Regions from separate parts of the Serratia liquefaciens ATCC 27592 genome, predicted to be linked through region 3. Evidence: predicted binding sites of a transcription regulator. Region 3 holds the regulator's gene; each other region holds the start of a gene.
What was found. The regulator LexA, encoded in region 3, represses DNA repair genes until DNA is damaged. The targets are predictions, from matches to a motif close to TNCTGTATGTACATACAGNA.
Positions count from the first base shown of each region.

Region 1: the regulator LexA is predicted to act here: its motif matches at 4,103-4,122, upstream of M495_RS10165 (metal-dependent hydrolase).
Region 2: the regulator LexA is predicted to act here: its motif matches at 4,403-4,422, upstream of mutH (DNA mismatch repair endonuclease MutH).
Region 4: the regulator LexA is predicted to act here: its motif matches at 4,056-4,075, upstream of M495_RS07900 (DNA translocase FtsK 4TM domain-containing protein).

Region 1 is NC_021741.1:2,169,916-2,177,325, forward strand. It holds gene phnW (2-aminoethylphosphonate--pyruvate transaminase) at 1-1,076, shown strand, start outside; gene phnX (phosphonoacetaldehyde hydrolase) at 1,085-1,894, shown strand; gene M495_RS10160 (L-cystine transporter) at 1,960-3,351, opposite strand; gene M495_RS10165 (metal-dependent hydrolase) at 3,535-4,083, opposite strand; gene hxpB (hexitol phosphatase HxpB) at 4,480-5,145, opposite strand; gene M495_RS10175 (HdeD family acid-resistance protein) at 5,204-6,484, opposite strand; gene M495_RS10180 (YniB family protein) at 6,680-7,240, shown strand; gene M495_RS10185 (fructosamine kinase family protein) at 7,285-7,410, opposite strand, start outside.
Region 2 is NC_021741.1:4,171,745-4,179,154, forward strand. It holds gene lgt (prolipoprotein diacylglyceryl transferase) at 1-781, opposite strand, end outside; gene ptsP (phosphoenolpyruvate--protein phosphotransferase) at 972-3,218, opposite strand; gene rppH (RNA pyrophosphohydrolase) at 3,231-3,758, opposite strand; gene mutH (DNA mismatch repair endonuclease MutH) at 4,455-5,141, shown strand; gene M495_RS19565 (TerC family protein) at 5,237-5,953, shown strand; gene M495_RS19570 (YgdI/YgdR family lipoprotein) at 6,127-6,345, shown strand; gene M495_RS19575 (NADP(H)-dependent aldo-keto reductase) at 6,526-7,410, shown strand, end outside.
Region 3 is NC_021741.1:4,724,797-4,732,206, forward strand. It holds gene M495_RS22005 (anti-sigma factor family protein) at 1-499, shown strand, start outside; gene zur (zinc uptake transcriptional repressor Zur) at 685-1,197, shown strand; gene M495_RS22015 (CsbD family protein) at 1,303-1,512, opposite strand; gene dinF (MATE family efflux transporter DinF) at 1,799-3,163, opposite strand; gene lexA (transcriptional repressor LexA) at 3,265-3,873, opposite strand; gene M495_RS22030 (diacylglycerol kinase) at 3,995-4,363, opposite strand; gene plsB (glycerol-3-phosphate 1-O-acyltransferase PlsB) at 4,512-6,977, shown strand; gene ubiA (4-hydroxybenzoate octaprenyltransferase) at 7,037-7,410, opposite strand, start outside.
Region 4 is NC_021741.1:1,695,551-1,702,960, forward strand. It holds gene cydD (heme ABC transporter permease/ATP-binding protein CydD) at 1-32, opposite strand, end outside; gene gstA (glutathione transferase GstA) at 209-826, opposite strand; gene M495_RS07885 (LysR family transcriptional regulator) at 925-1,812, opposite strand; gene trxB (thioredoxin-disulfide reductase) at 1,894-2,865, opposite strand; gene lrp (leucine-responsive transcriptional regulator Lrp) at 3,526-4,020, shown strand; gene M495_RS07900 (DNA translocase FtsK 4TM domain-containing protein) at 4,141-7,410, shown strand, end outside.

The DNA.
Region 1 (7,410 bases), 2.6 Mb from region 3:
CCCCTGGCCCGTTGACCACCTCAAAAACGGTGAAGGAAGCGATGCTGTTCGATAGCTGTACCTGGGATGAAGATTACAACCTGGGCGTGGTGCAGAGCATTCGTCAGAAGCTCGAGGCGCTGGCGACTCGGTCAACGGGCTACACCTCAGTGCTGTTGCAAGGCAGCGGCAGTTTTGCGGTCGAAGCGGTATTGGGCACGGTAATGGGGCCGCAGGACAAATTGCTGATCGTCAATAACGGCGCTTATGGTGCGCGGATGATCGAAATGGCCCGATTGATGGACATCAATCACCATGCGTTCAACTGTGGTGAAGTGAATGAGCCGGATGTTGAGGCGATGGAGGCGGTATTGAAAGGCGATGCTGGCATCAGCCATATCGCCATGGTGCATTGTGAAACCACCACGGGAATGCTGAATCCGCTGGAGCGCGTCTCAGGCCTGGCGGCGCGAAATGGCAAAACCCTGATCGTGGATGCGATGAGCAGTTTCGGCGGTATTCCGCTGGATGTCGATGCGCTCGGCATTGATTATCTGATCAGCTCGGCCAATAAATGCATTCAGGGCGTGCCGGGTTTCGCCTTTGTTATTGCCCGCCGCAATGAACTGAATAAGTGCGCGGGGCGCTCGCGCTCGCTGTCGTTGGATCTGTATGCCCAGTGGCGCTGTATGGAAGATAATGCCGGCAAATGGCGCTTTACCTCGCCGACGCATACGGTGCTGGCGTTTGCTCAGGCGCTGCGCGAGCTGGAGCAAGAAGGGGGGATCGATGCCCGCCACGCTCGTTACCGGGCAAACCAGCAGCGGCTGGTGGCTGGGATGCGCGCGCTGGGGTTCGAAACCCTGTTGGAGGATGATTTGCACTCGCCGATCATCACCGCGTTTTATTCACCGAAGGCCGACACTTACCGTTTTACCGAGTTCTATCAGCGCCTGAAACAGCAGGGCTTTGTCATCTATCCGGGCAAGGTATCGCAGAGCGACTGCTTCCGCATTGGCAATATCGGCGAAGTTTACCCGCAGGATATCGAACGTTTGCTGGCCGCGGTCGGGCAGGCAATGTACTGGGAGCAATGAGGATGAGCATGAGTCAGATTAACGCAGTAATACTCGACTGGGCCGGCACCACGGTAGATTTCGGCTCCTTTGCGCCAACGCAGATTTTTGTTGAAGCCTTTAAGCAGACCTTTGATATCGACATCAGCCTGGCGGAGGCGCGCATTCCGATGGGGTTGGGCAAATGGCAGCACATTGAGGCTTTGGGCAAATTGCCCGAGGTGGATGCACGTTGGCGGCAGCAGTTGGGCCGCTCCATGAGTCATCAGGACATTGACGCGCTGTATCAGGCTTTTATGCCGTTGCAAATCGCCAAGGTGGTCGACTTTGCCGATCCGATTGAGGGTGTGCCACAGGTGATTGCTGCATTGCGTGAGCAGGGCATCAAGATAGGTTCCTGTTCGGGTTATCCGCGGGCGGTGATGGAAGTGCTGGCGCCGGCAGCAGCGCTGCGAGGTTACGCGCCGGATCACTGGGTTGCGACTGACGATTTGGCCGCTGGTGGGCGTCCAGGCCCGTGGATGGCGCTGCAAAACGTGATTACGCTGGGTATCGATTCGGTGGCGCACTGTGTGAAAGTGGATGATGCAGTGCCGGGTATCAGCGAAGGATTGAATGCAGGCATGTGGAGCATCGGGCTGGCGCTGTCGGGTAACGAGTTTGGTGCTACCTGGCAGGAATACCAACAAATGAGTGAGTCGGAAGTTAACAAGCGGCGCGCTTTGGCAACCGATAAACTGTATTCCGCCGGTGCGCACTACGTGATTGATACATTGGCACAACTGCCGGATGTGATTGCTGAAATCAATCAGCGACTGGCGGCGGGCGAACGGCCCTGAGTGGATTGCAGATATAAAAAAACCGGGGCTGCGAACAAGCCCCGGTTTTTTATTGCCGACGAGATTTACTGGTGAGCCAGTTCCACTTCGTCTTCACTGTCCATAATGGACTTGTCTGTTTGCTTCATCAGTTGGCTGGTGATGGTACCTGCCGCCATAGAGCCGTTGACGTTCAGTGCGGTACGGCCCATGTCGATCAGCGGTTCAACGGAGATCAGCAGGGCAACCAGCGTCACTGGCAGACCCATTGCCGGCAGTACGATCAGCGCAGCGAAAGTCGCGCCGCCACCCACGCCGGCTACACCGGCGGAGCTGATGGTGACGATACCGACCAGGGTCGCGATCCACACCGGGTCCAGCGGGTTAATCCCGACAGTTGGGGCCACCATCACCGCCAGCATCGCTGGGTACAAGCCTGCACAACCGTTCTGGCCAATGGTGGCGCCGAACGAGGCCGAGAAGCTGGCAATGGATTCCGGTACGCCCAGACGACGGGTTTGCGCTTCCACGTTCAGCGGAATGCTGGCGGCGCTGGAGCGGCTGGTAAAGGCGAAAGTGATGACCGGCCATACCTTGCGGAAGAACTTCAGCGGATTAACGCCGGTGAAGGCCAGCAGGGCAGCGTGCACCGCAAACATGATCGCCAGACCCAGATATGAAGCCACGACGAAGCTACCCAGTTTGATGATGTCGTGAACGTTAGAGCCTGCAACCACTTTGGTCATCAGCGCCAGAACGCCATACGGAGTCAGTTTCATCACCAGACGCACCAGCTTCATCACCCAGGCCTGCAGGGTGTCGATAGCGACCAGCACGCGCTCACCTTTTGGCTTGTCGTCTTTCAGCAGCTGCAGCGACGCCACACCCAGGAAGGTCGCGAAGATTACCACGCTGATGATTGAGGTAGGGCTGGCACCGGTCAAATCGGCGAACGGGTTTTTAGGAATGAAGGACAGCACCATCTGCGGTACGGTCAGGTCGGCCAGTTTGCCCACATAGTTGCTTTGGATTGCGGACAGACGCGCACTTTCCTGCGCCCCTTGCACCAAGCCTTCAGCGGTCAGACCGAACAGGTTAGTTACCAGCACGCCCACCAGCGCCGAAATCAGCGTGGTGAACAACAGGGTGCCGATAGTCAGGAAGCTGATTTTCCCCAGGGAAGAGGCGTTATGCAGCTTGGCGACCGCGCTCAGAATCGAGGCGAAGACCAGCGGCATGACAATCATTTGCAGCAGTTGCACATAGCCGTTACCGACGATGTTGAACCAGCTGATGGATTCTTTCAGTACCGGATTGTCCGAACCGTACACCAGCTGCAGTGCCAAACCGAACACCACACCCATGACCAGGCCGACCAGTACCTTTTTCGCCAGGCTCCATTGCTTATGGCGGCTTTGCGCCAACAGCAAAAGGAGGGCGACAAAAATCACCACGTTAATAACCAGCGGAAAATTCATCCCCAATGTCTCCAAAATTTTTTCTTATATGAAAATGGCTATGCACCATGGCGTAGCGATACTAAATATCGTAACAGTTTGCTTAACGGCTCACTTATATCCAAATGGAATTTGATATAACTCATTGCGTAAATTTGTTTAATTTATGCACTCTGCGGTTATTAAGTGTCCGTTTTTATGTGATCACAGTCTGATATTTTTTATTTGTTCAAAATAAGACTGCACTGGGATGGTGCATCCGCCCTGCCAATAGATAGCGAAAGCCACCAGGCACAGGCACAGGGCGCGCTCAAGCTGATTGCCTTTCTGAGAATTTAGCAGCGGCAGACGAAAACGCCAGCGGCATGGCCAGAGTAAGGGGACGCCGGCGGGAGTGAGCATATCCGCCAGCAGATGGCTGAAGTAACCGATGATCATGGCATGCAAGACGTCGGCCGGAATCGGCCAACTGCGCGGCACGTCAAGCTGGAACAACGCCATGCCGCCGGCGATCGCCAGCAGGCTATGGGTAAAACCGCGGTGGCCGAAGGCGCGCGATATCGGAATGGCAATCCAGCGCAACCGTTGGCCCAATACCGACTTGGGGTGATCGATATCGGGCAGCAGTGAGGTCAACAGCGCGGCAGGGATGATGTGCCACCAGTCGCCCGTTGCCAGCTCTGGGGTCACCTCGGCCTTCTTGGCGAAAATCGCGCAAGCGACAGAAAAAATAAGATGTCCTTCCGCGGTCATACTGCTGTTCCGGCTGATAAACTGTTAATTTATCCAGTATATGGGAAAATTCCCAGTAGTGGAAGCAGTTACCCTGTAACCAATTGTTTATTTTTCCCGGTTTTACAACGGCTTGTTACTTAAATGGCCAAGTGCTGTACGCTTTTTCTGCGGTAAGGGGATGGGCGTAGGAGAAAGCGCCGGACGAGAGCGTAAGGCTGCGTGGCAGTGACAGCCTGTGCCTAACGTCCGGCGACTTTCTTGAACTGCAGCATAATGAGGCCGCTACAGTAACTCAATAAAAATGAAATAATGTTTTATTTATTTTATGACGTGCAGCCAGATTTTGAACTTAAGCAACGAAAAGGCGGGAGAAGTCAGGTTAGCGGCACCGGCAGTAAGCCGATGCCGTGAAAATCAGGCCAGATGATCGGAGGTCAGTTGCTCAAGGGAATCGAGCTTGTGGTCGGCCAGCGCCCAACGGCCATCATGGCGATACTCGTGCGCAGGGATCACGATAGAACGCATCCTCGCGGCCTTGGTGGCAATCATGCCGTTGAACGAGTCTTCCAGCGTTATACAGCGCAGGGGATCGCTGCCCAGGCGCTCGGCGGCGATCAGGTACACTTCCGGGTGCGGCTTGCTGTAAGGCAAGTATTCGGCGGAGACAAGTTGATCAAAGTAGCCTTCGAGGTCAAACATCTGCAGCACCTGTTGTTGCATGTGCAGCGGTGAGGCGGAGGCCAGGCCAATATTCAGATCCAGGCTGCGGCACAGCTCCAGCGCCTGTTGTACGCCAGGCAGCAGGGGGCGTTTTTCACGCACCAGCTCGATGGCGCGCTCGATAATACGCGCAGAGACTTCTTCTTGCGACACCCCTTGCCACGGCATGGCCTGGTACCACATCTTCACCACCAGATCGATGCGCAGACCCAGGGTATCCGGCAGTTTGTGGCGGTCTGACAAATCCAGCCCCAGTGCGCCAAAGATATCCAGTTCTGCCTGTAGCCACAGCGGTTCTGAATCGATCAATAAACCGTCCATATCAAAAATAGCGGTTTCAATGCGTTGCGAATAGGCCATTATCGGTTAACTCCTGCCGGTGAATGTGCCCGACACTTTATCATCGCCGGCGTTGAGACTAAAATTTTTGCCTGCGTGGCTGAGCTTTGCCGAAACGCAGGATGCGCCACATCTCCTGCACTTTTAGCCACCAGCGCTGATGCTGGCGTTCGGTAACCTGTTGCAGCATGCGGGCATAATCCAGCACCAACCCCGGTGTCCAGGTCATGCTTTCGCCACGGCTGCGCAGCACCGCCAACATCCACAGGTTGGGATCGAGTATCAGCAACAGGAAACGCCGCCACAGATGTTTATCGCCCAGTACACCTTCCAGCGCGCTATCGAGCGCCTGAATAACCGTGGTGGAGCAGTTGCGACGAGTCAGATTGTAAGTGGCATCCTGACGATAACGCTGCCAGAAGGCGCGTAATGCCGTCGAGTTGTAACGGCGAAACTGTATTCTTTTGTCCGGGGGGCACCAGGCTGCCACTTCCTGTTGCAAATCGGGCAGAAAGCGTCCGTCGACGTTGTTTTGTTCGCCGGAGTGCAATAGCCGGCGGAAATCTTGTGCAGACTGGCTGATTTCGTTAAGCGGATAGTGGCTGATATACACGTCCGGTGCCAACGCCAGGGCGGCATGGCCAGTGGATATATTGCCGCTGCCGTCCACCGCCGCGATATAGCGATCGACGATGTAACGCCTGCGGGCATCTTTTGCCGATCCTGTCGGTGTCCAGACATACACCCTGAGCGGATTAGCGTCATTGGTTTGCGGCTGAGTGGCTAACTGCGGGTTCTGATTTAGCGAGAAGCTTTCCAGCCTGCGGGCAATGCGTAGCAGTGCCCAGCCGGAAAGCAGGATCATCACGCCGATACAAAAAGGAACCGTCATCCGATGCGGCACCGGCCAGCCAATAAAAATCATCAGCGAAAGCAAGATTTCGCCGCTGCCCGCCAGCGCGACCGGTTTCCAGCGGCTGTGCTGGATCACCGTAGAAGAAGCAATGCGAACCGCACCGTCAAGCAGTAGCGCACTGCCAAACACCAGCGTGGCGACGATGTTGTCGTCGGCGGGCACGTCCCAAACTAAAAAGGCCAGAAACAAAAAGCCCAATCCCTTCAGCATCACTGGGCGACTGGCGGATGAGCCGATCACAAGTGCGGCGGAAATCGCCACTAATCCCTCCAGCGCCAGCAGTACCGCCAGCGCATCCAACGCCAGCACCGAACGCCCGTCCTGAAGTACATCGAACAGCATCAGCGCGCCTACGGCGATCCACGCCCAGCCGAACAGCATTAGCAGGCGGCGTTGCCCCCGCAGCGCTTGCGCACCCAGCAATAAGATAATCAGCCGAATCATGAAGGCCCCTGTTTAAACGGTTTGATTTAACTATATAACTATTTACCGGCAACGCGCGCTCGCCGTTAAGCTGTTGATTTCGGATAATCCCGGCTACGCTTGTAGCACAGCAGTGCTGAAGAAAACGGTGGGCGAGTTTCAATAACTACAGGTAGACTTAGCCCATTACGGTTACGTCGCTTACAAGGGGAACACATGACGTATCAACAGGCTGGGCGCATTGCCATTTTAAAACGTATTCTTGGCTGGGTGGTTTTCATCCCTGCGTTACTGTCAACGCTGATCTCGCTGCTGATGTTTGTGTATCAACACAGCGAAAAGACCAAAGGCATCAACGCAGTAATGCTGGATTTCGTTCACGTAATGGTAGATATGGTGCGCTTTAACACCCCGTTCCTGAATATCTTCTGGTATAACTCGCCGGTACCGGACGTAGAAAAAAGCCTGTTCAGCGGCGCGAACCTGATGTTTATCATCATTTATATTCTGATTTTTGTCGGGCTGGCGCTGCAGGCCTCTGGCGCACGTATGTCACGTCAGGTGAAGTTTATCCGCGAAGGCCTGGAAGACCAGATGATCCTCGAACAGGCTAAAGGCAGCGAAGGGCATACGCGTGCGCAGTTGGAAGAGCGCATTACGCTGCCGCACCACACCATCTTGCTGCAATACTTCCCGCTGTACATTTTGCCGGTGGTGATTGCGGTGATTGGCTGGTTTGTGATCAAGCTGCTCGGCCAACTGGCCGGGGCGGCCTGATAACGGCTGCTCATTAAAAAGGCGCTGATTTCAGCGCCTTTATTTTATCGGGACTCGGGATGCAGCAACGCTTCCACCGCGCGTTGGGCCCGAACCAGATGCTGCCCGCCGAACAGGTTACTGCGGTTGAGCAGGTAATACAGTTGATAAAGCGGCTGACGTTCGATAAA
Region 2 (7,410 bases), 550 kb from region 3:
TGCTGATTACGCCGTCGAACAGGCCGAGCTGTGCATCCGGCTGACGGAAAGCTTCGACGATAATGCGGAATACGCCATAACCAATCAGGAACAGGCCGGAAACGGCGCCCATCGGCCGCGGTTTGCGAATAAACAGGTTCAGAATGATAAACAGCACCACGCCTTCCAGCAGCAGTTCATACAGCTGGGACGGGTGGCGCGGCAGCACGCCGTATTGATTCAGGATCGGCAGCAGTTGCGGATCGGCGGCGGCAAGCGCTACGTCTTCCGCGCGTGAACTTGGGAACAGCATCGCCCATGGGGTATCGGTGGTAACACGGCCCCAGAGTTCGCCATTGATAAAGTTGCCCAAGCGACCGGCACCCAGGCCGAAGGGGATCAGCGGGGCAATAAAATCAGAAACCTGGAAGAAGGTGCGTTTGGTACGACGAGCGAACCAGAACATCACCAGAATAACCCCCATCAGGCCGCCGTGGAACGACATACCGCCATCCCAGACTTTGAACAGATAGAGCGGGTTATCCAGGAACAGCGGCAGGTTGTAGAACAACACATAGCCAACGCGGCCACCGACGAACACACCGAGGAAACCGGCATACAGCAGGTTCTCTACTTCATCCTTGGTCCAGCCGCTGCCCGGTTTGTTGGCACGGCGCACCGCCAGCCACATGGCAAAAACGAAGCCAACCAGGTACATCAGACCGTACCAATGCAGAGAGACCGGACCGATAGAGAAAATCACCGGATCAAATTTAGGAAACGCCAGATAGCTATTGGTCATCTATCACCACAACATGTCTATTATTCTTCCCCATCCGGGGGCGGCAGGTGCCAAACGCGGTGAAACGCAGCAGGAGCACTTTTTCCGTTGCTTTCAACACAGTGAGGAGGCGGATAATAGCATAAGCTTAAGCGTCTCCGGACTGGACTGCTGGGAAAAGTTCTGTAAAAAAATCAGTCAGCCTGCGGCGTTACTTGCCACCGCGGATTAACCCGCCCATGCCACGCCGCTCCATAAACGCCGCCACCTGATGGCGCACCTCAGTGGTCATTTGAGCACTGAGTACACGCTGCGCCAGCACTTCGGCGTCGGAGAGCTCAATATGCCGCAGCAGATATTTGATCCGCGCCACGCTACGTCCGTTCATGCTCAGGTTGCGGTAGCCCATGCCCACCAGCAGCAAGGCCCCCATGGGATCGCCAGCCAGTTCACCGCACAACCCTACCGGCAGCCCGACGGCCTGGGCCTGAACGACAATCATCTTGAGCACCTGCAGCATGGAAGGATGCAGGCTGTCGTACAGCGAAGCCACTCGGGTATTGTTGCGATCCACCGCCAACAGGTACTGGGTCAGGTCGTTGGTACCAACCGAAATAAACTCCACCCGCCCGGCCAGATGCGGGATCAGGAAGATCATCGACGGCACTTCAAGCATTACGCCAAGTTTGGGTTTGGGAATTTCATACCCCAGCACTTCTTCTACTTCCCGCCCAGCGCGGTCGATCAGGCGTCGGGCCTCGTCGATCTCTTCCAGACTGGTGATCATCGGCAGCAAAATGCCCAGATTGCCGGTACCGGCATTGGCACGCAGCATGGCGCGCACCTGGATCAGGAAGATTTCCGGCTGATCCAGGGTGATGCGGATACCGCGCCAACCCAGACAGGGGTTTTCTTCGCTGATAGGCATATAAGGCAGTTGCTTATCGGCGCCGATATCCAGCGTGCGCAGCGTCACCGGCTTGTTCGGATAGAGCTGCAACATACCCTGATATTGGGCGACCTGTTCCTCTTCGGAAGGGAAGCCACTCTGCAGCATAAATGGAATTTCGGTACGGTAGAGGCCGACGCCATCGACGCGCCCTCCCAGCAATTGCTCGTGTTCCGGGCTAAGACCGGCGTTGAGCATCACCTGCACTCGCTCGCCGCTTTTGAGCTGAGCCGGCTGTTCGACATCGTCTTCCGCCAATCGGCTTAATTCCAGCTCTTCGCTGATCAGCCGCTGGTATTCCTGCACCAGCACCGGCTCAGGATCAACCAGCAGCTCGCCGCGATAGCCATCGACAATCAGCAGGCGCTGGCTGAGCAATGCAGGCTGGATATCCGCCCCCATCACCGTCGGCACCCCCATCGCCCGCACCAAAATAGCCGCATGTGAGTTGGCGGCACCGTCGCGGACCACCACGCCGACCAGCCTGTCCTGTGGCATTTCTGCCAACAGGGTAGCGGTCAGTTCATCGGCCACCAGCACAAAACGCGCCGGCCACTGGGTTGCGCCCTGAGTGGTATCGTCGAGGTGGAATAAAAGGCGCTGACCGAGCGCGCGCAGATCGCTGGCGCGCTCGCGCATGTAGGTGTCTTGCAGGCTGGCGAACTGGGCGGCAAAGACTTCGATCACCTGTTTCACCGCCCATTCCGCTACGGAGCCGGCATCGATCTCGGCGAAGAGTTCACGCTTGAGGCGGGCGTCGTTCAGCAGGTGAGAGTAAAGATCGAAAATCGCCGCGCTCTCTTTTTGCGAGCTGGCGGCAAAGCGCTTGCTGAAACGGCGGAATTCCGCCCCGGCTTCTTCCAACGCCTGGGTCAGGCGTTCACGTTCGCTGGCGGTATCGAGCGTTGAGGCCTTGTAAACCTGATCGAGTGACGGCTGGCTGCTGTCCTGCCAACCTTCAGCCACCGCCACGCCTGGCGATGCCGCCAGCGCACGAATGCGCGTCTGGCGATACTGGCCAAAAAGAGCGTTAAGCTGCGATTGGGATAGGATACCGGCCATTTGCGTGGCCAGCGTCACCATAAAAGACTCTTCGCTTTCGTCGAACTGGCGCAGCTCACGCTGCTGAACCACCAATACGCCCAGCAGTTGGCGGCGATGAATGATCGGCACGCCGAGGAACGATCGGAACCGATCCTCCTTCACCTGGGGAATATATTTGAAGCTGGGGTGGCTCTGCGCGTCCGCCAGGTTAATCGGCTCCGCACGGCGCCCAACCAGGCCGACGATGCCTTCATCAAAGGCCAGTGCGATAGTGCGCCCACGCGGTTTTTTTAACCCGCGTGTCGCCATCAGGTAATAACAGCGGCGGTCATTGTCTGCCAGATAGATGGAACAGACTTCCGTATCCATTGCCAGACAGGTTTCATTGACCAAAAGATCCAGCGCATCTGTCAGGCTGGCCGCCGCGGCCACCTTCTCAACAATTTCTCGCAAGCGCGTGAGCATAGTCGGCTTAACTTAACCTCTCTTCCGGCGATAAGCGGGGGTCTGCCGCTGCGCTGCCTGCTCCTGCATCGGCATCACGGTGACGGCGAATTCTTTCATCACCCGGCGGTAAACGTCGCGTTTGAACGACACCACCTGGCGCACCGGATACCAAAAGCTCACCCAGCGCCAGCCGTCAAACTCCGGCGTGCTGCTGCGTTGCATATTGATATCAGCGTCATTGCACATTAACTGCAAAAGAAACCATTTCTGCTTTTGGCCGATACAAACCGGCTTTGTGTCCCAACGCACCAAACGTTTTGGCAATTTATAGCGCAACCAGTTGCGGGTTGAGGCCAGGATACGCACATCCTTTTTGCTCAGCCCCACTTCTTCGAACAGCTCACGGTACATTGCCTGTTCTGCGGTTTCACCGGGGTTGATCCCCCCTTGGGGAAACTGCCAGGAGTGTTGACCGTAACGGCGAGCCCACAGGACTTGCCCCTGACGATTACAGATTACGATACCAACATTCGGGCGGTAGCCATCATCATCGATCACCGGACTACCTCGATAAGCTTAAATTCGCATAGATACCCTGATTGTTTCACACAAGCTACAGGCGGTAAACCACTGCTTTGCGGCGGTGCAGACCGGATAACATTGGGATAACTCACAGATAATGGCAAAGTTATAAACATGTGAAGCCGTTTACACGCGGTTTTATTCACTTTTTCTGTGGATAGGTGTGTGAAGAACTCAAGGGATAAGCCGGTAAAACTCTGGTGAACTCAAAATCACCATAAAAACAAAAACAAAAATACATCATTAAAAACATAAAGTTATTTATTTATCAACAACCCTATACAGAGTAAAAATGTGATCTATATCCGTTTAGGATCTTACCCTGGCGAAAGATCCACCAACGTCGTTTTTATCCACAGATTATCCGTATGAGTTACGCACAAAACGGACAATTTCGCAAAAAAAACCCTGAGTCAAGGCTGTAAATCGAACCAGTGATCGGTAAAAATTTGGGTTATCCCATAAATCTGTGGATAAATAGGTGTAAGATCCTGTTTATTGTCGGTGGCTTCAGGTGCACAAGCATCGCCCTGAATTTTTCCTCCGTCATGTAGCGGGAAAAAAGTCATGGAAAATCATGCTACTATTATTCTTTTCCCCAGACCTTGCCCACCAAGGTTCGCTGTGTACAAATACAGTACGTTTTTCAACCAAATCTAGCAGGTTCGCATTATGGCGTTTTTATCTCCTCTGCCCCCTCCTCCAGAAAATGAACAGCAACTGTTTGAACGGGCGCAGCAGCTTGCCGGCTGTCAGTTGGGAGAACTGGCGACACGTGCGCAGTTGCCTATTCCCAAAGACCTGAAGCGGGATAAAGGATGGGTTGGCATGCTGCTGGAGCAGTATCTTGGCGCCATGGCCGGCAGCAAGCCGGAACAGGATTTTCCCGAGTTGGGCATCGAGCTGAAAACCATCCCGATAGACGCCGCCGGCAAGCCGCTGGAAACCACTTTCGTCTGCGTAGCGCCCTTGACCGGCAACAGCGGCGTCACCTGGGCCAGCAGCCACGTACGCCATAAGCTGGCGCGGGTGCTGTGGATCCCGGTGGAAGGCGAGCGGCAGATTCCGCTGGCACAGCGGCGCATAGGTTCACCACTGTTGTGGAGCCCGAACGAAGAAGAAGAAGAGATGCTGCGCCGCGACTGGGAAGAGCTGATGGATTTGATCGTGCTTGGTCACGTAGAACGGATCACCGCACGACACGGTGAAGTGCTGCAACTACGCCCCAAGGCGGCCAACGGTAAAGCCCTGACCGAAGCCATCGGCGAACAAGGTCAGCCGATCCTCACATTACCGCGCGGTTTCTATTTGAAAAAAAGTTTCACCGCCGCGCTGCTGGCAAGACATTTCTTAATCTGATCGCTTTTGTTTAGGCTGTGTTTAGCTAACAGTGTCGCCGTATCAATAAACGCGTATAATTCAGCCTTTGCTTTTTATTAAGGTGTGGCTAGGCAATGTTCGAATGGATTATGGATCCCAATGCCTGGTTAGCGTTAGGTACGCTGACCATTCTTGAGATCATTCTGGGTATTGATAACATTATTTTCCTTTCCCTGGTGGTGTCTAAACTGCCGAAAGCCCAGCAGAACAAGGCGCGTCGCATCGGGCTGGCCGGCGCAATGTTAATGCGTCTGGGGCTGTTGGCCTCTATCGCCTGGGTGATCCGTCTGACCCATCCGCTGTTTACCATCATGGATCACAGCGTTTCGGCTCGCGATCTGATCCTGCTGCTGGGCGGGCTGTTCCTGATTTGGAAAGCCAGTAAAGAGATCCATGAAACCATCGAAGGGTCGGACGAAGAGCACCACACTAAAGTGCACGGCTTCTTCGGTGCCATCGTGCAGATCATGCTGCTGGATATCATTTTCAGCCTGGATTCAGTGATCACCGCGGTAGGCCTGTCCGATCATCTGTTTATCATGATGGCAGCAGTAGTGATTGCCGTGGGCGTTATGATGTTTGCCGCCCGGCCGATTGGCGAGTTCGTTAACCGCCACCCTTCGGTGAAAATGCTGGCGCTGGCATTCTTGATCCTGGTGGGCTTCACCCTGATGCTGGAAAGCTTCCAGGTGCATGTACCTAAAGGCTACATCTACTTTGCGATGTTCTTCTCGATGTCGGTAGAAGCGCTCAACCTGATGCGCAGCAAGAAAAAACCCGCCTCTGAGTAATCCCCCAACGGGAGCGAGCGTAAGCCGCTCCCGTTAATATTTTTGTATCCCCCGCACAGTTTCAATGTCACTTTCTCTTACAGAGATAAGGACTTATCCGAAACACGATGCATCTATAGTTTGCTAATCTAGAAAGAAGCTTCTTTTTGCATACATAACTGAGGATCCGCAGGATGAAAAAGTGGGTAATGGCAGTGTCTGCGTTGGTGATGGCCGCCGGGTTGGCGGGATGCTCCAGCGATTACGTGATGGCGACCAAAGACGGCAATATGATCCTGACTCAGGGCAAGCCAGAGATTGACCAAGATACCGGCCTCATCAGCTATAAAGACGAAAAAGGCAACCATCGCCAGATCAACGGCGATCAGGTTTCACAGGTCATCGAACGCTAGTTTCCCGATCGGCTATCGCCCCCGCATTGCGCGATAGCCCTCCCCGCACTGAATCCACTTCCCCCATCTTCTCGGCTTGGTTATAGTCGGCAAAGGCGATATCACCGCCTTGCAGATTGTTTGGCTCCTGTTTTATCGGGTGTATAGCCCGTAAGCGCTAACACGAAAGGAAGGCCGTTAATGCAATACCACCGTATTCCCCACAGTTCTTTAGAAGTGAGCGTGCTGGGACTGGGCACCATGACCTTTGGCGAACAGAACAGTGAAGCCGATGCCCACGCGCAACTCGACTATGCATTAGCCGCTGGCATCAACCTGATCGATACCGCAGAGATGTACCCGGTACCGCCCCGCCCTGAAACCCAGGGGCTGACCGAACAGTACATCGGCAGTTGGATCAAGGCTCGCGGCAACCGTGAGAAACTGGTGCTGGCCAGCAAAATCGCCGGGCCGGTGCGCGGGACTGACAGCAGTATCCGTCCGCAGCAGGCGCTGGATCGCAAAAACATCCGTGCCGCGCTGGACGCCAGCCTGAAACGCCTCAACACCGATTATCTCGATCTCTACCAGTTGCATTGGCCGCAGCGCGCGACCAACTTCTTCGGTAAGCTCAACTACCAGTACACTGACGAAAAGGCTACCGTCACCCTGCTGGAAACGCTGGAAGCGCTGACCGAGCAGGTGCGCGCCGGTAAAATTCGTTATATCGGGGTGTCTAACGAAACGCCTTGGGGCGTGATGCGTTACCTGCAGTTGGCTGAAAAGCATGAGCTGCCGCGCATCGTCTCAATTCAGAACCCCTACAGCCTGTTGAACCGCAGTTTTGAGATTGCTCTGGCGGAGATCAGCCAGCACGAAGGCGTCGAACTGTTAGCCTATTCCAGCCTGGCGTTCGGCACCCTGAGCGGCAAGTATTTGAACGGCGCCAAACCGGCCGGTGCGCGAAATACGCTGTTTAGCCGCTTTAATCGTTATTCGGCCCCGCAAACGCAGTTGGCGATTGCCGAATACGTCGCATTAGCCAAAAAACACGGACTGGATCCTTCGCAGATGGCCCTGGCCTTT
Region 3 (7,410 bases):
GATTGCCGCCGCCGTCGCTTTTCTGGCATTGGGCATCGCAGGCGATCGCGCCTATCTGCAGCTCAGCCAACCGGATGACAACTGGCGGAGCCTGGTCGCTCAATATATGGCGTTGTACAGCCCGGAAACGCTGATGGGTTTTGAAGGCTCCGCAGCGCAGATTGCCAGTCAACTACAGCACACCGGTGATCGGCTGGGCATCGCGCTTCCTCTGTCGCAACTGACGTTGCAAGGGGCCGAACTGAAAAACGCCCGTGTGCTGGCGTACGACGATCGCCGTATTGCTCAATTAACCTGGTTGGATGCGCGGTACGGTGTTTTGGCACTGTGTATTATCCAGCAACCGGGCAAGTCGCAGCCCGCCGAGAGCGAACAACGCCTGGGAATGAATGTGGTCTATTGGTCCGATAGCAGACACAGCTTCATGCTGATTGGCCATAATCCAGCAGTGGAAATGGTCAGATTGGCCAGTCAATTACAGCGTTCGCTGACCGCCTAAGAGCCTACGCGAAGCCATAGCCTGCGAGAACGGCACGGAACATCGTGAATACCATCACATTTCTGGCTAACAACGGGCGCTAAACCGGACGTTTAATGCGCCATACTGGCAGAAAAGTGGCCGACTCTCGGCGATTTGGCTGAAGCATGGTAAAATCGGCTTTTTTACGTACCGGGAAATTTGCCATGAACTCAAGCACCCAGGAAAAGCTGCTGGCGCAGGCTGAACAACTCTGTCAGCAACGCAATGTGCGACTGACACCGCAGCGGCTGGAAGTGTTACGCCTGATGGCACAACAGCCCGGTGCCATCAGCGCTTACGACCTGCTGGATTTGCTGCGCGTAGCCGAACCCCAGGCCAAACCCCCCACGGTTTACCGTGCATTGGATTTCCTGTTGGAACAAGGCTTTATTCATCGCGTGGAATCGGCGAACAGCTATGTGTTGTGCCATCATTTCGAACAGCCGATGCATACTTCCGCACTGTTCATTTGCGATCGCTGCGGCCAGGTGACTGAGCGCACAACCGAAGGGATCGAAGAGACGCTGCAAAAGCTGGCTAAAGAGTCAGGATTTGCCCTGCGTCACAGCGTGGTAGAAGCCCATGGCCTGTGTGAGGGTTGCGTTGAGGTAGAAGCCTGCGATAGCAAACATGATTGCGGCGAACACGATCACAGCATCGCTATCAAGAAGAAATAAGAGGGTATCAGGTACCTCCCTGTACCTTCGGCCATAGCGTCAAGGGGATTGAAACGCCTGGCCATCAGCATAGTTTACGGCCGCAATCCGCTGCGGCCTATCGCACTACCAGCGATACTTGTTGTGGTCTTCCCAGGATTTCACTTCTTTCTCGGCCGCCTCTTTCTGGTAGCCGTAGCGTTCCTGAATTTTACCGACAAGCTGTTCGCGTTTCCCTTCAATGACCGTCAAATCATCATCGGTCAGCTTGCCCCATTTTTCCTTTACTTTCCCTTTAAACTGCTTCCAGTTACCGTCGGCTTGATCTTTGTTCATAACCTCTCCGTTACCTGTGATTAGTCAGTTTTAAAAACTTGTCGCTGGGCTTAACTGAGTAATAATCATGGTCAATTGACCTAAAATGAAGGGAATGTCATTCCAATTCATTCCGCCAGCCACATGATTAACTATAGCAACAGATATCGATAAAAAACAAAAAACCAGAATAAAAATTCAACAAACTAACAAAATGCAGTAAAACACCCGAAATAACAGTCAGTAAGCGGGACTAAATCGACGCGATAATATGTAACTCAATATGAATAAAAAACATTAGTTAATTTTATGATAACGTCTCATTGTGAGCCGTTGGATCCGCGGCAAACCAGGTACCGCGCAGCCTGTGGCGGTGCCAAATCCAGCCGAGCGCGATGCCGCGCAGAGAAAGAAAGACCGCCAGCGCCAGCCATAAACCATGATTGCCCAAGACGGGTACGGTCAGCAGCGTTAAACCATAGCCGGCCGCTGCCACTGCCATGCTGTTGCGCATTTCTGCTCCTCGGGTGGCGCCAATAAACATGCCGTCCAGCAAATAGCACCATACGCCCACCAATGGCAGCACCACCTGCCACGGCAGATAGTGGCCGGCCAGCGCACGCAGTTCCGGTAACGAGGTCAAGGCGGCGATAATATGCTGACCGGCAACGGCATAAACCAGGCCAAAGGCCAACGCGACCAGACAGGCTTGTCGGCAAGCCGCACGCCACACCTTGCGCAGTTGGCTATCGTCGCGCGCGCCATAGGCATGGCCAGAATGCGCTTCAACCGCGTAGGCAAAACCGTCGAGCGCATAGGCGGTAAAGGTCAGTAAGTTCATCAGCACCGCATTCACCGCCACTACTTCGCCGCCAAGCCGGGCACCGAAGATGGTCAAAGAAGCGAAACACAGCTGCAGCAGCAGGGAACGCAGCATAATGTCGCGGTTCAGCGCCAGCAAACGCCGCAGGTTACCGCGCCAAGCAGTGCGCAGCATCGGCATGGAAATGCCACGTAGGCGCATGACCCGCCAGGACAGCCATAAGCCCAGCAGCAGCGTGGCATACTCAGAAATAGCGGTCGCCGTCGCCGCACCTTGCACGTTCCAGCCCAGCCCCATCACCAGCCAGATATCCAGTACAATATTCAATAAGTTGCCGACAATCAGCAGGATCACCGGCGCACGTACGTATTGCACGCCAAGCAGCCAGCCCAGGATAACCATGTTCGCCAATGCCGCCGGCGCGCTCAGCCAGCGGATCTCGAGGAATAATCGGGCCTGCTCCAGCACCGCCTCGTCGCCACCGACGATTTTCAGCGCCAGTTCGATCAGCGGATGGCGCAGCAAGACAATGGCCACACCGGCCAACGCCGCCAGCAGCAGCGGTTGCATAAAGGCGCGCGCCAATCCCTGTGGGTTTTGTGCGCCCAGAGCCTGCGCAGTCAGACCGGTGGTGCTCATACGCAGGAACAACAACAGCATGAACAGGAAGCTGGTCGCCATCGCTCCCACCGCCACACCGCCCAGATAAACAGGGCTGTCGAGGTGACCGATCACTGCGGTATCCACCAGCCCAAGCAACGGCACGGTGATATTGGAGAAGATCATGGGCAGCGCCAGGCGCCACAAGGCTTTATCGGTATCGCTGGTGAAGGCGGAGAGCAGGCGCATAGTGAAATGTTCCCGTGGCAATGCGGTTTTAATCGATCAGAAATGACATCGCCCCAGAGCTGGGGCGATTTAAATCAAAGGGCAGCGTGCAGGCTTATGGGTTAAACCCAGTCGCCGTTGCGGATCACGCCGACCGCCAAGCCTTCAATGGTGAAGTTCTGCTGACGCAGATCAACCACAATCGGCTGGAATTCACTGTTTTCCGGTAGCAGCTCAACCACGTTACCGTGCTTTTTCAGCCGCTTGACCGTAACTTCATCTTCGATGCGCGCCACAACCACCTGGCCATTACGCACGTCCTGAGTTTTATGCACCGCCAGCAGGTCACCGTCCAGAATACCGATATCACGCATCGACATGCCGTTAACCCGCAGCAGGAAATCCGCGCTCGGTTTGAACAGGGAAGGATCCACCTTGTAGTGACCTTCGATATGCTGCTGCGCCAGCAGCGGCTCACCGGCAGCCACGCGGCCAATCAGCGGTAAACCCTCTTCATCTTCCATCAGCAACCGAATGCCGCGCGAAGCGCCGGAGACGATTTCGATGACGCCTTTACGCGCCAGCGCTTTCAGATGTTCTTCTGCGGCATTTGGCGAACGGAACCCCAGACGCATGGCGATCTCGGCACGCGTCGGCGGCATGCCAGTGGACGAAATATGATCGCGAATCAGATCATAGACCTCTTGCTGTCTGGTAGTTAGTGCTTTCATTCCGCCCCCTGTTTGTTTATACAGTCTTGCTGTGAGTATATACAGGTAAGTGCGGCTTGGGAACCGAAGAATGAATAAAAATCAGGGATTAGCGACCCGGATCGCAACGAGCTTGCTCTGCTCAGACAAAGTGCTGCCACAGCACCGTGCCCCAAACAAACAGCGCCAAAATAACCGCCAGCAAAACTGCCGCCGACCCCATATCCTTGGCCCGGCCGGACAGCTCGTGATACTCGGTCCCCACCCGGTCAACAATCGCCTCAATCGCGCTGTTGAGCATCTCGACAATCATCACCAGCACCACCGACCCAATCAGTAAAATGCGCGCTATCGCACCCACGTCCAGCCAAATCGCCAGTATGATAGCCAGCACGGTCACCACCAACTCCTGGCGGAACGCCGCTTCGTGCTGCCAGGCAGCGGAAAAACCTTTATAAGAGTAGCCGGCGGCTTTAATAATACGGGTCAAGCCGGTTGCTTGGTTCGTCATGTTTTTAGTGCCTTTCGCAGAGGTAAGTCATAATTAAACAGTCTAGGCCAGGAAGCGCTCACGGCTCCCGGTTTTCCAACACCACAGATCTGCTACCCGGTTTCTGGTATGCTTGCGGCGCATTGCTAACAAGAGGCTTCACGTTGTTATGTCAGGTTGGCGTAAAATTTATTATAAACTATTGAATTTACCACTCAAATTGTTGGTAAGAAGTAAGGTTATCCCTTCAGATCCGGTCACGGAGTTAGGGTTGGATCCCTCACGGCCGATTTTGTATGTTTTACCTTATAATTCCAAGGCGGATTTACTGACGCTGCGCACCCAGTGCCTGGCGCAGGATTTGCCCGATCCTCTCGAACCGCTGGAAATAGACGGCACCGTGCTGCCCAGCCACGTGTTTATTCACGACGGCCCGCGCGTATTCCGCTACTACACGCCGAAAGAAGAGTCGGTAAAACTGTTCCACGACTATCTGGATCTGCACCGCAGTAACCCGGATCTCGATATTCAGATGCTGCCGGTTTCGGTGATGTTTGGCCGCTCTCCGGGGCGCGAAGGCCACGGCACACCGCATCTGCGCTTGCTAAATGGCGTGCAGAAATTCTTTGCCGTGCTGTGGCTCGGCCGCGATAGCTTTGTGCGCTTCTCCAATACCGTTTCGCTGCGCCGCATGGCGACCGAGCACGGTACGGACAAGATCATCGCGCAAAAGCTGGCTCGCGTAGCCCGGATGCACTTCTCGCGTCAGCGTCTGGCTGCCGTAGGCCCAAGCCTGCCGGCCCGTCAGGACCTGTTCAACAAGCTGTTGGCGTCCAAAGCGATCGAAAAAGCGGTCGAAGACGAAGCGCGCAGTAAAAAGATCTCCCACGAAAAAGCCCAGCAAAATGCCATTGCATTGATGGAAGAGATTGCCGCCGACTTCTCTTACGAGACGGTGCGCCTTTCCGACCGTGTGCTGAGCTGGACCTGGAACCGCTTGTATCAGGGCATCAACGTCACCAACGCCGAACGCGTACGTCAGCTGGCGCAGGACGGCCACGAGATCGTGTATGTACCCTGTCACCGCAGCCACATGGACTATCTGCTGTTGTCCTATGTGTTGTACCACCAGGGCCTGGTGCCGCCGCACATTGCTGCCGGTATTAACCTCAACTTCTGGCCGGCCGGGCCGATCTTCCGCCGCCTGGGCGCGTTCTTTATCCGCCGGACCTTCAAAGGCAACAAGCTGTACTCGACGGTGTTCCGTGAATACCTCGGCGAGCTGTTTACCCGCGGTTACTCGGTCGAGTACTTTGTCGAAGGTGGGCGTTCCCGTACCGGGCGTTTGCTGGAGCCGAAGACCGGCACCCTGTCGATGACCATTCAGGCGATGCTGCGCGGCGGGGCCCGCCCTATCACGCTAGTGCCGATCTACATCGGTTACGAGCACGTGATGGAAGTGGGAACCTACGCCAAAGAGCTGCGTGGCGCCACCAAGGAAAAAGAGAGCCTGCTGCAGATGCTGCGCGGCCTGCGCAAACTGCGTAATCTCGGCCAGGGCTACGTGAACTTCGGCGATCCCCTGCCGTTGACCACCTACCTGAACCAGAATGTGCCGCAGTGGCGCGAATCGATTGACCCGATCGAATCCCAGCGCCCAAGCTGGCTGACGCCGACGGTCAACGATCTGGCGGCCAAGATTATGGTGCGCATCAACAATGCCGCAGCGGCCAACGCCATGAACCTGTGTTCCACGGCGTTACTGGCTTCTCGCCAGCGCTCGTTGACCCGCGAGCAGTTGCTTGAACAGTTGGAATGCTATCTGCAACTGATGCGCAACGTGCCTTATGCCGATGACGTTACCGTGCCGACTCAAACGCCGGATGAGTTGCTGGATCACGCGCTGAACATGAACAAGTTCGAGGTGGAGAAGGATAACATCGGCGATATCATCATTCTGCCGCGCGAGCAGGCGGTGCTGATGACCTATTACCGCAACAATATCCATCACCTGCTGGTTCTGCCGTCACTGATTGCCACCATCGTGATGCACCATCGCCGGGTATCTCGCGCTGAACTGCTGCGCCAGATTGGTTTGATTTACCCGATGCTGAAAGCCGAGCTGTTCCTGCACAACGACAAGGAACAACTGCCGGAGGTGCTGCAACCGCTGATCGAGGAAATGATCCGTCAGCAATTGATCTGCGATAAAGGCGACGATCTGGTACTGAATCCAGCGCGCATCCGTCCGTTGCAACTGCTGGCCGCCGGTGTCCGTGAAACCTTGCAGCGCTACGCCATCACCATGTCTATCCTCAGCGCCAACCCGAGCATTAACCGCGGTGCGCTTGAGAAAGAGAGCCGTATCATGGCGCAGCGTTTATCCGTGCTGCACGGCATCAACGCGCCGGAGTTCTTCGACAAAGCGGTATTCTCCACCCTGGTGGCTACGTTGCGTGAAGAAGGCTACATCAATGATATTGGCGATGCGGTGCGTGAGCACACCCTTGAGGTGTACAACATGCTGAGCGACCTGATTACCCCGGAAATCAAACTGACCATTGAAAGCGTCAGCATGCCGGCGGAAACCAACGCTCTGCCAGAAGCGGTTGAACTGGAAGAGAAAGACCAGTAATACGTTGATAAAGAAAACAAAAGGCACCCCAGGGTGCCTTTTTTACTGTCCGAACGCGGTCAACTTTGCCAGTAACTCAGCGCAATACCGATAAACAGTACCAGCCCGACGTAGTTGTTATCCAGGAACGCTTTGAAACAGGCATCCCGTTCACGACCGGCAATTTGTTTTTGCTGATGGATAAACAGGGCTCCCGCCAGCAACAGTGACCAATAAAACGCGCCGCTCAACTGCGCCAGATAGCCCACCCACAGCATCAGCAGCAAGGTGGCGAACTGCAGCAGGCCGACGATCAGTTTGTCATAGCGACCGAACAAAATGGCGGTGGATTTCACGCCAATCTTCAGATCATCGTCGCGATCGACCATGGCATACAGCGTATCGTAAGCTACCGTCCAGCAGATGTTGGCCAGCAGCAGCAGCCAGCAGCTCA
Region 4 (7,410 bases), 2.2 Mb from region 3:
CGGGTTAATTGCTGCTGTCTGGTTTTTTTCATCAGATATGAGTCTGCGTCGCCGGTGCCTATTGTTACAGGCAAGGTTAACGTACTGTTAAAAAAAGTGTTTGCCCCAACCTGAAGCGAACAAGTGAAGGCCAATGTTACCTCTTCACCCGGCAGACTGAAAATAATAAAGCGGTCAAATATCGCTATAACAGACCGCGACAGCAGGATTAGGGCACCGCTTGACTGGCTGCTTCCGCCGCCAGGGCGGTTTGCACGGATCTGCGCTGGCTAATCAGCGACATATAACGGGTTATCGATGGCCAGCATTTTAGGTCGATGGAAAACTGATCCATCCAGCGCAGTACGGTAAACAGATAGGCATCCGCGACGCTGAAAGTTTCTCCCAATAGAAACGCCGGTTCGTCCAGCGTCTGAGCAACAAAATCGAGGCGGCGTCGCAGCTTGTCGCGAAACAGCATTTTGACCTCTTCCGCCAGGGTTGAGTTGAACAGCGGGCTGGATCCCGCGTGGATCTCGCAGGTAATGAAGTTCAGCCACTCCTGCAAGCGCACCCGTTCGAAGGTCGAGTTTGGTGGGGCCAGCCCGGCCTCAGGGCGCATATCCGCCAGATACTGCACGATGGCAGTGCCTTCGGTGATCACCTGTCCGTCGTCCAGCATCAGCGCGGCGACGTAACCTTTGGGATTAACCCGATAAAAGTCTCCGCCGTCGGCGCTGCGCTTGGTGCGGTTATTGACGCGGATCAGTTCGAACGGCAAATCCAATTCCCGCAGCACGATATGTGGCGAGAGGGAGCAGGTATCGGGCGCAAAATAGAGTTTCATCGACATATTCCTGAGGCAAAAAGCGACATCGCTTGGCCGTCAGAATGCCGTCGGCGCCGCCGACAGAAAAATTAGAATCTCAGAAACCCGGTATCAGCTCAGCTACTGATGGGCAACGGCAAATGATCCTGTAGAAAGTGCAACAGAGTTTGTACTGGCGCGGAGCTTGCACCGGCGAATGAACAAACCAGGCCAAAATGGCGATAAAGTGGCGCGCTCAGCGGCAGGGCGCAAATGCCTGGCGTATCGGCCGGTATCACCGATGCGGGCACCAGCGATACGCCGATCCCTTCACGTACCAGCGTCAGCGCGGTGTTCCAGTCACTGACGGTGACGCGGACATCCGTCAGCGCCAAACCTGCCTGCTGCGCCAGCAACTGAGCATTGAGCTGGCAACCTCCGGTAGCCAAGACAAACGGCTGTTTGACCAGTTCATTGAAATCTATCGGCTGGCGGTTTCTGGCAAGCTTATGATCAGTGGCCGTCACGGTAAGCCATAGGTCTTTTCCCAGCGGGTGGCTTTGCCGTTCCGGTTTCGGATTCAACACTATGCCCACGTCGGCAGCTTCCAATGCCAGCCAGTTTTCGACCTCCAGATCGGTACCTTCCAACTGCACCAGTTCAATGGCGGGAAAGCGGCGGTGAAATTTGCGTAGCAACGGGGGTAACAACAGCGCAAATGCTGAAGGGAAACTGGCAAGGCGTATTTTGCCGGCGTGCGAGCTTTGCGCCTGCTGCGCGCAGTGTTGGATTGCATTGAGTTCGGCCAGCATGGTGCGGGCATGGCTGACAATCTGTTCACCACTTTGCGTTAGCGCAACGCTGTGCGGCAGCCGAACCAACAACGGAGTGTTCAACGCCTCTTCCAACTGAGCGATAGCCTGACTGGCGCCAGACTGTGTCATGCCGCATTGACTTGCCGCCAGGGTGATCTTGCCGCTGTCGGCTACGGCAACCAACAGACGCCAGTGGAGAAGATTCTGCATCGAAGACCCGCCTGATGGTGTTTGAGATACAAAAAAAAGCGGCTAATAAATAGCCGCTTTTCAGGATGACAGTCTGTGCCGTTACAGAACTTCTGCGTCGGCAATACCGTCCAGATAACGCTCTGCGTCCAGCGCAGCCATACAACCGGTTCCGGCGGAAGTGATCGCCTGGCGGTAGATGTGGTCCATCACGTCGCCAGCGGCGAATACGCCCGGAATGGTGGTTTGGGTGGCATTGCCGTGAATGCCGGACTGCACCTTGATATAGCCGTTTTCCAGCTCCAACTGGCCACCGAAAATGCTGGTGTTCGGGCTGTGGCCGATGGCGATAAACACGCCGGCCAGCGCCAGTTCACGCGTTTCATTTTCCGCTTTAGTGCTGCGAATGCGTACGCCGGTAACGCCCATTTCGTCACCCAGCACTTCGTCCAGAGTGTGGTCGGTGTGCAGCACGATATTGCCGTTTTTCACTTTCTCCATCAGCCGGTTGATCAGGATCTTCTCTGAACGGAAGCTGTCGCGACGGTGGATCAGGTGAACTTCGGCCGCGATATTGGACAGATACAGCGCTTCTTCTACCGCCGTATTGCCACCGCCTACAACGGCGACTTTCTGATTACGGTAGAAGAAACCGTCGCAGGTAGCGCAGGCGGAAACGCCTTTGCCTTTGAAGGCTTCTTCTGTCGGCAGGCCAAGATAGCGGGCTGATGCGCCGGTGGCGATAATCAGCGCGTCACAGGTGTATTCGCCACTGTCGCCAAACAGGCGGAATGGACGGTTCTGCAGATCAACGCTGGTGATATGGTCAAACACGATCTCGGTCTGGAATTTTTCTGCATGCTCACGCATACGCTCCATCAGCGCCGGACCGGTCAGGTCTTCGGCATCACCCGGCCAGTTTTCCACTTCGGTGGTGGTGGTCAGCTGACCCCCTTGTTCCATACCGGTAATCAGCACCGGGCTCAGGTTGGCGCGCGCTGCGTAAACCGCGGCGGTGTAGCCAGCCGGGCCGGAGCCCAGAATCAATAATTTGCTGTGTTTAGCCGTGCCCATGAATAACCTCTTTTCCCACAATGGCGGACAATGGATTCGATTGTAGGGAAAATGCGGCATTAAAAAAAGCGTCAGGGGATGTTGTTAACGATTTGTTTGATAGTCATTGCCTATTAATTATTGTTTTGCTGCTTAAGCGAGCGCAAAACGCAGCAATTTAACTTATGGAAGCCGCTTGCGGGCGTTTGGCACTCAAACGGCCGGAAACAGCACATTAAGCGGGTTTAAGTGCCTTGCCCACGGCGTTTTTAAGCCAGCGATTCATAACTAAAAACGGGGTGCTAACTTTTCATGACGGTACGTTCTTCTGATTTTGCTTCTTTTACTTTGACAATCCGCTGCGCATTTGCGAAAACATCATAGGAAGAAGAAATTATCCTCCCACCTGCAGTAAATCGTACGTATTTGCGGCGTTGGCGCAGGATTTTGCGCCGTTGCCGGATCTGCGTGCGGCAGGGGAGGAACATCGCGCAAGCGGATGGCACCTTTCTTCTTGCTTAAAACACCTTGTGCAGAGTTTGACAGACAGGCTGCACAGCGGTGAATGATGGTAGTGAAGCATATGACAGGCATCGGGTCTTCGCTTGGAACGAGCCCTTACACATTGACGTTGGCTAGGGTGTGGCAAGTGCAGGGAAGAAAATAAGAGAGACAATAATAATGGCAGACAATAAGAAACGCCCGGGTAAAGATCTCGATCGTATCGACCGCAACATCCTCAACGAACTGCAAAAGGATGGGCGTATTTCGAACGTTGAACTTTCGAAGCGCGTGGGGTTATCCCCAACCCCATGTTTAGAACGCGTGCGCCGCCTCGAGCGCCAGGGTTTTATTCATGGTTATACCGCGTTGCTCAACCCGCATTATCTGGATGCGTCCCTGTTGGTCTTCGTGGAAATCACGCTGAACCGCGGTGCGCCGGATGTGTTTGAGCAATTCAACTCAGCAGTTCAGAAGCTTGAAGAAATTCAGGAGTGTCATCTGGTGTCCGGTGATTTCGACTATCTGTTGAAAACCCGCGTGCCGGATATGTCCGCTTACCGTAAGTTGCTTGGTGAAACCTTGCTGCGTCTGCCGGGGGTTAACGACACCCGTACGTACGTGGTAATGGAAGAAGTGAAACAGAGCAACCGTCTGGTTATCAAAACACGGTAGGGTGCAGGTGCAAAACCTGATTAAATTGGTTACACTCCTGTTTATCCATACAGTTTCAGCGCCGGGGAAGCTTCTCGGCGCTGTTGCTATGTCAGCTAACAGGAACCTGGAGAGCCTTTCTTGAGCCAGGAATATACAGAAGATAAAGAAGTTACCTTGAGAAAACTCAGCAGCGGTCGCCGTTTGCTCGAAGCTGTGTTGATTGTGGTAGCCATATTTGCCATTTACCTCATGGCTGCCTTGGTCAGTTTCAATCCCTCTGACCCAAGCTGGTCGCAGACCGCGTGGCATGAGCCTATTCATAATCTGGGCGGTGGCGTCGGGGCCTGGTTGGCCGACACGCTGTTCTTCACCTTCGGGGTACTCGCCTATGCGATACCGCCGATCATGCTGGTGTTGTGCTGGGCGGCTTATCGTCAGCGCGGCAGCGGCGAATACATCGATTATTTTGCGCTTTCACTGCGCCTGATCGGCACATTGGCGCTGGTGCTCACTTCGTGTGGCCTGGCGGCTCTGAACGTCGACGATCTCTATTACTTTGCCTCCGGCGGCGTTATCGGCAGTTTGCTGAGCAACGCCATGCTCCCCTGGTTCAACGGCATTGGCGCAACCTTGGCGCTGCTTTGCGTTTGGGCGGCGGGCCTTACGCTGTTTACCGGCTGGTCATGGCTGGTGATTGCCGAGAGGATCGGCGGCGTGGTGCTGGGGACGGCCACCTTTATGACCAACCGTTCGCGCCGTGACGATCGTTATCACGATGATGACGACCGTTACGTCGAAGATCAGCCAGAATCGGCAGAGAAAGGGGCAGCGCTTGCTGCGGCCTCGACGGCGGCTGCGGCCAACGCGGCGGAAGACGACGTCTTGTTCTCAGCGCCTTCGGTGACGGAAACCGCCAAAATTGCGGCGGAAGAGGCTGAGGATCCATTGCTCAGCGGCCTGCGGGCGAATGACGACGAAGATGCCGATGTCGCGCCTGTCGCGCCAGCGGTGGCTCGTGAACCTGTTACCGCAGCCCCGGTTGTGGCACAGGCGCCGTCGGTTACGGTAGCTCCAACGGCTCCGGCCTCGGTGAACCAGAGTCCGATGAGTACGCCAGCGGAAAACAGTGCTCCACCGCTGTATTCATTTGAAATTCCTGAAGAGACGCCGACGCCGAAGGTAACGCGTCCGGCCGATCCTTACCAGGATGATGACGAACCGCGTATGGGGAACTGGGACGCACCGGCAGCATCACCGTCGCACGATCGTTCTCCGTTTGATTTCTCCGCCGCTCAACGCGATAGCGCTGACGTCAGTGCTCCGGCCGGTTTCAGTGCCGGTGAGCCTGCAGTGCCCTCGTTCGGCAGCGTGAAACCTCAGGCGCAGGCTGCAGCAACGGCAGCTGCCGGCGCTGTTGCCGCCAATACCTTTATGCCGGCCTTTACGGCCACCAGCGACGCTAACTCGCAGGTCAAACAAGGCCTGGGGCCTGAGTTGCCGCGTCCGAATCCGGTGCGCATCCCAACCCGGCGTGAACTGGCTTCTTACGGCATCAAGCTGCCTTCGCAGCGAATGGCCGAACAGGAACAGCGTAACCGTGGGGACGACGAGCCATTGCCGAATGCCAATGCTCTTCCGTCAGATCAAGACGATGAAGCTTTGCAGGAAGCGGCGCTGCGTCAGGCGTTTGCCGAGCAGCAAAACCAACGTTATGGCGAGGAGTACGCGCAGGATAACCAGGATGATGAGGCTGCTCTGCAAGAGGCCGAACTGCGTCAGGCGTTTGCCGAACAGCAGAATCAGCGCTATGGGCAGCAAGAGGCTGCGCCTTCGGTACAGCCAACTACGCCAGTAGATACTCGTAATGCGTTCGGCTTCTCGCCGATGGATGATTTGGTTGACGATGGCCCGGTTGAGCCACTGTTCACCCTGTCGCCACAGCTTGAAGATCGCATTGAGCAACAAAGCGAACGCGAGGATGATGTGCCTTTCGGCCAGTTTGAGCCAGCCGCGCCGGCTTATGCGCCGCCAACGCAACCTCAGACTCCGCCGGCGCAAGCTTATCAGCCCGCTCAACCTGCTTATCAGCAACCGGCAGCGCAACAGCAACCACCGGCCTATCAGCAGCCTGTAGCGCAACCGGCGCCGACGGCCCCGCAGCAGCCGGCAATGGACAGCCTGATCCACCCGTTCCTGATGCGCAACGATATGCCGTTGCAAAAACCGACCACGCCTCTACCGACGCTTGATCTGCTGACCGAAGCGCCGAAAGAGGTTGAGCCGGTGGATTCCTTCGCGTTGGAACAGAAGGCGCGTTTGGTCGAAGCCAGCCTGGCCGATTATCGGGTAAAAGCCGACGTGGTAGACATTTTACCAGGCCCGGTCATTACCCGTTTTGAACTGGATCTGGCGCCGGGCGTTAAAGCAGCGCGTATTTCCAACCTGTCGCGTGACCTGGCGCGTTCACTGTCAACTTCCGCGGTGCGTGTGGTTGAAGTGATCCCCGGCAAGCCCTACGTCGGCCTGGAGTTGCCTAACGTTAAACGTCAGACGGTCTATCTGCGAGAAGTGCTGGATTGCCCGGCATTTCGCGATAATCCATCGCCGTTGGCGATCGTTCTGGGTAAAGACATCTCCGGCGAACCGGTGGTGGCCGACTTGGCTAAAATGCCGCACCTGCTGGTGGCGGGGACCACCGGCTCCGGTAAATCGGTTGGGGTCAATGCCATGATCCTGAGCATTCTGTATAAGGCCACGCCGAAAGAAGTGCGCTTTATCATGATTGACCCGAAAATGCTGGAGCTGTCGGTCTATGAAGGTATTCCGCACCTGCTGACGGACGTGGTTACCGACATGAAAGACGCCGCCAATGCCTTGCGTTGGTGCGTCGCCGAGATGGAGCGTCGCTACAAGCTGATGTCTGCGCTCGGCGTGCGTAACCTGGCAGGTTACAACGAACGTGTCGATCAGGCCGAGGCGATGGGACGTCCAATCCCGGATCCGTTCTGGAAACCGACCGACAGCATGGACATCACGCCGCCGGTTCTGGAGAAAGAGCCTTACATCGTAGTGATGGTCGACGAGTTCGCTGACCTGATCATGACGGTTGGTAAAAAGGTTGAGGAGCTGATTGCTCGTCTGGCGCAGAAAGCGCGTGCGGCGGGTATCCACCTGGTGCTGGCAACACAGCGTCCTTCGGTGGATGTGATCACCGGCCTGATCAAGGCCAACATCCCGACCCGTATCGCCTTTACCGTGTCGAGCAAGATTGACTCGCGCACTATCCTCGATCAGGGCGGTGCTGAATCGCTGCTGGGGATGGGCGACATGTTGTATCTGGCCCCTAACTCCTCCATTCCGGTCCGTGTACATGGTGCATTTGTGCGCGATCAGGAAGTGCATGCGGTA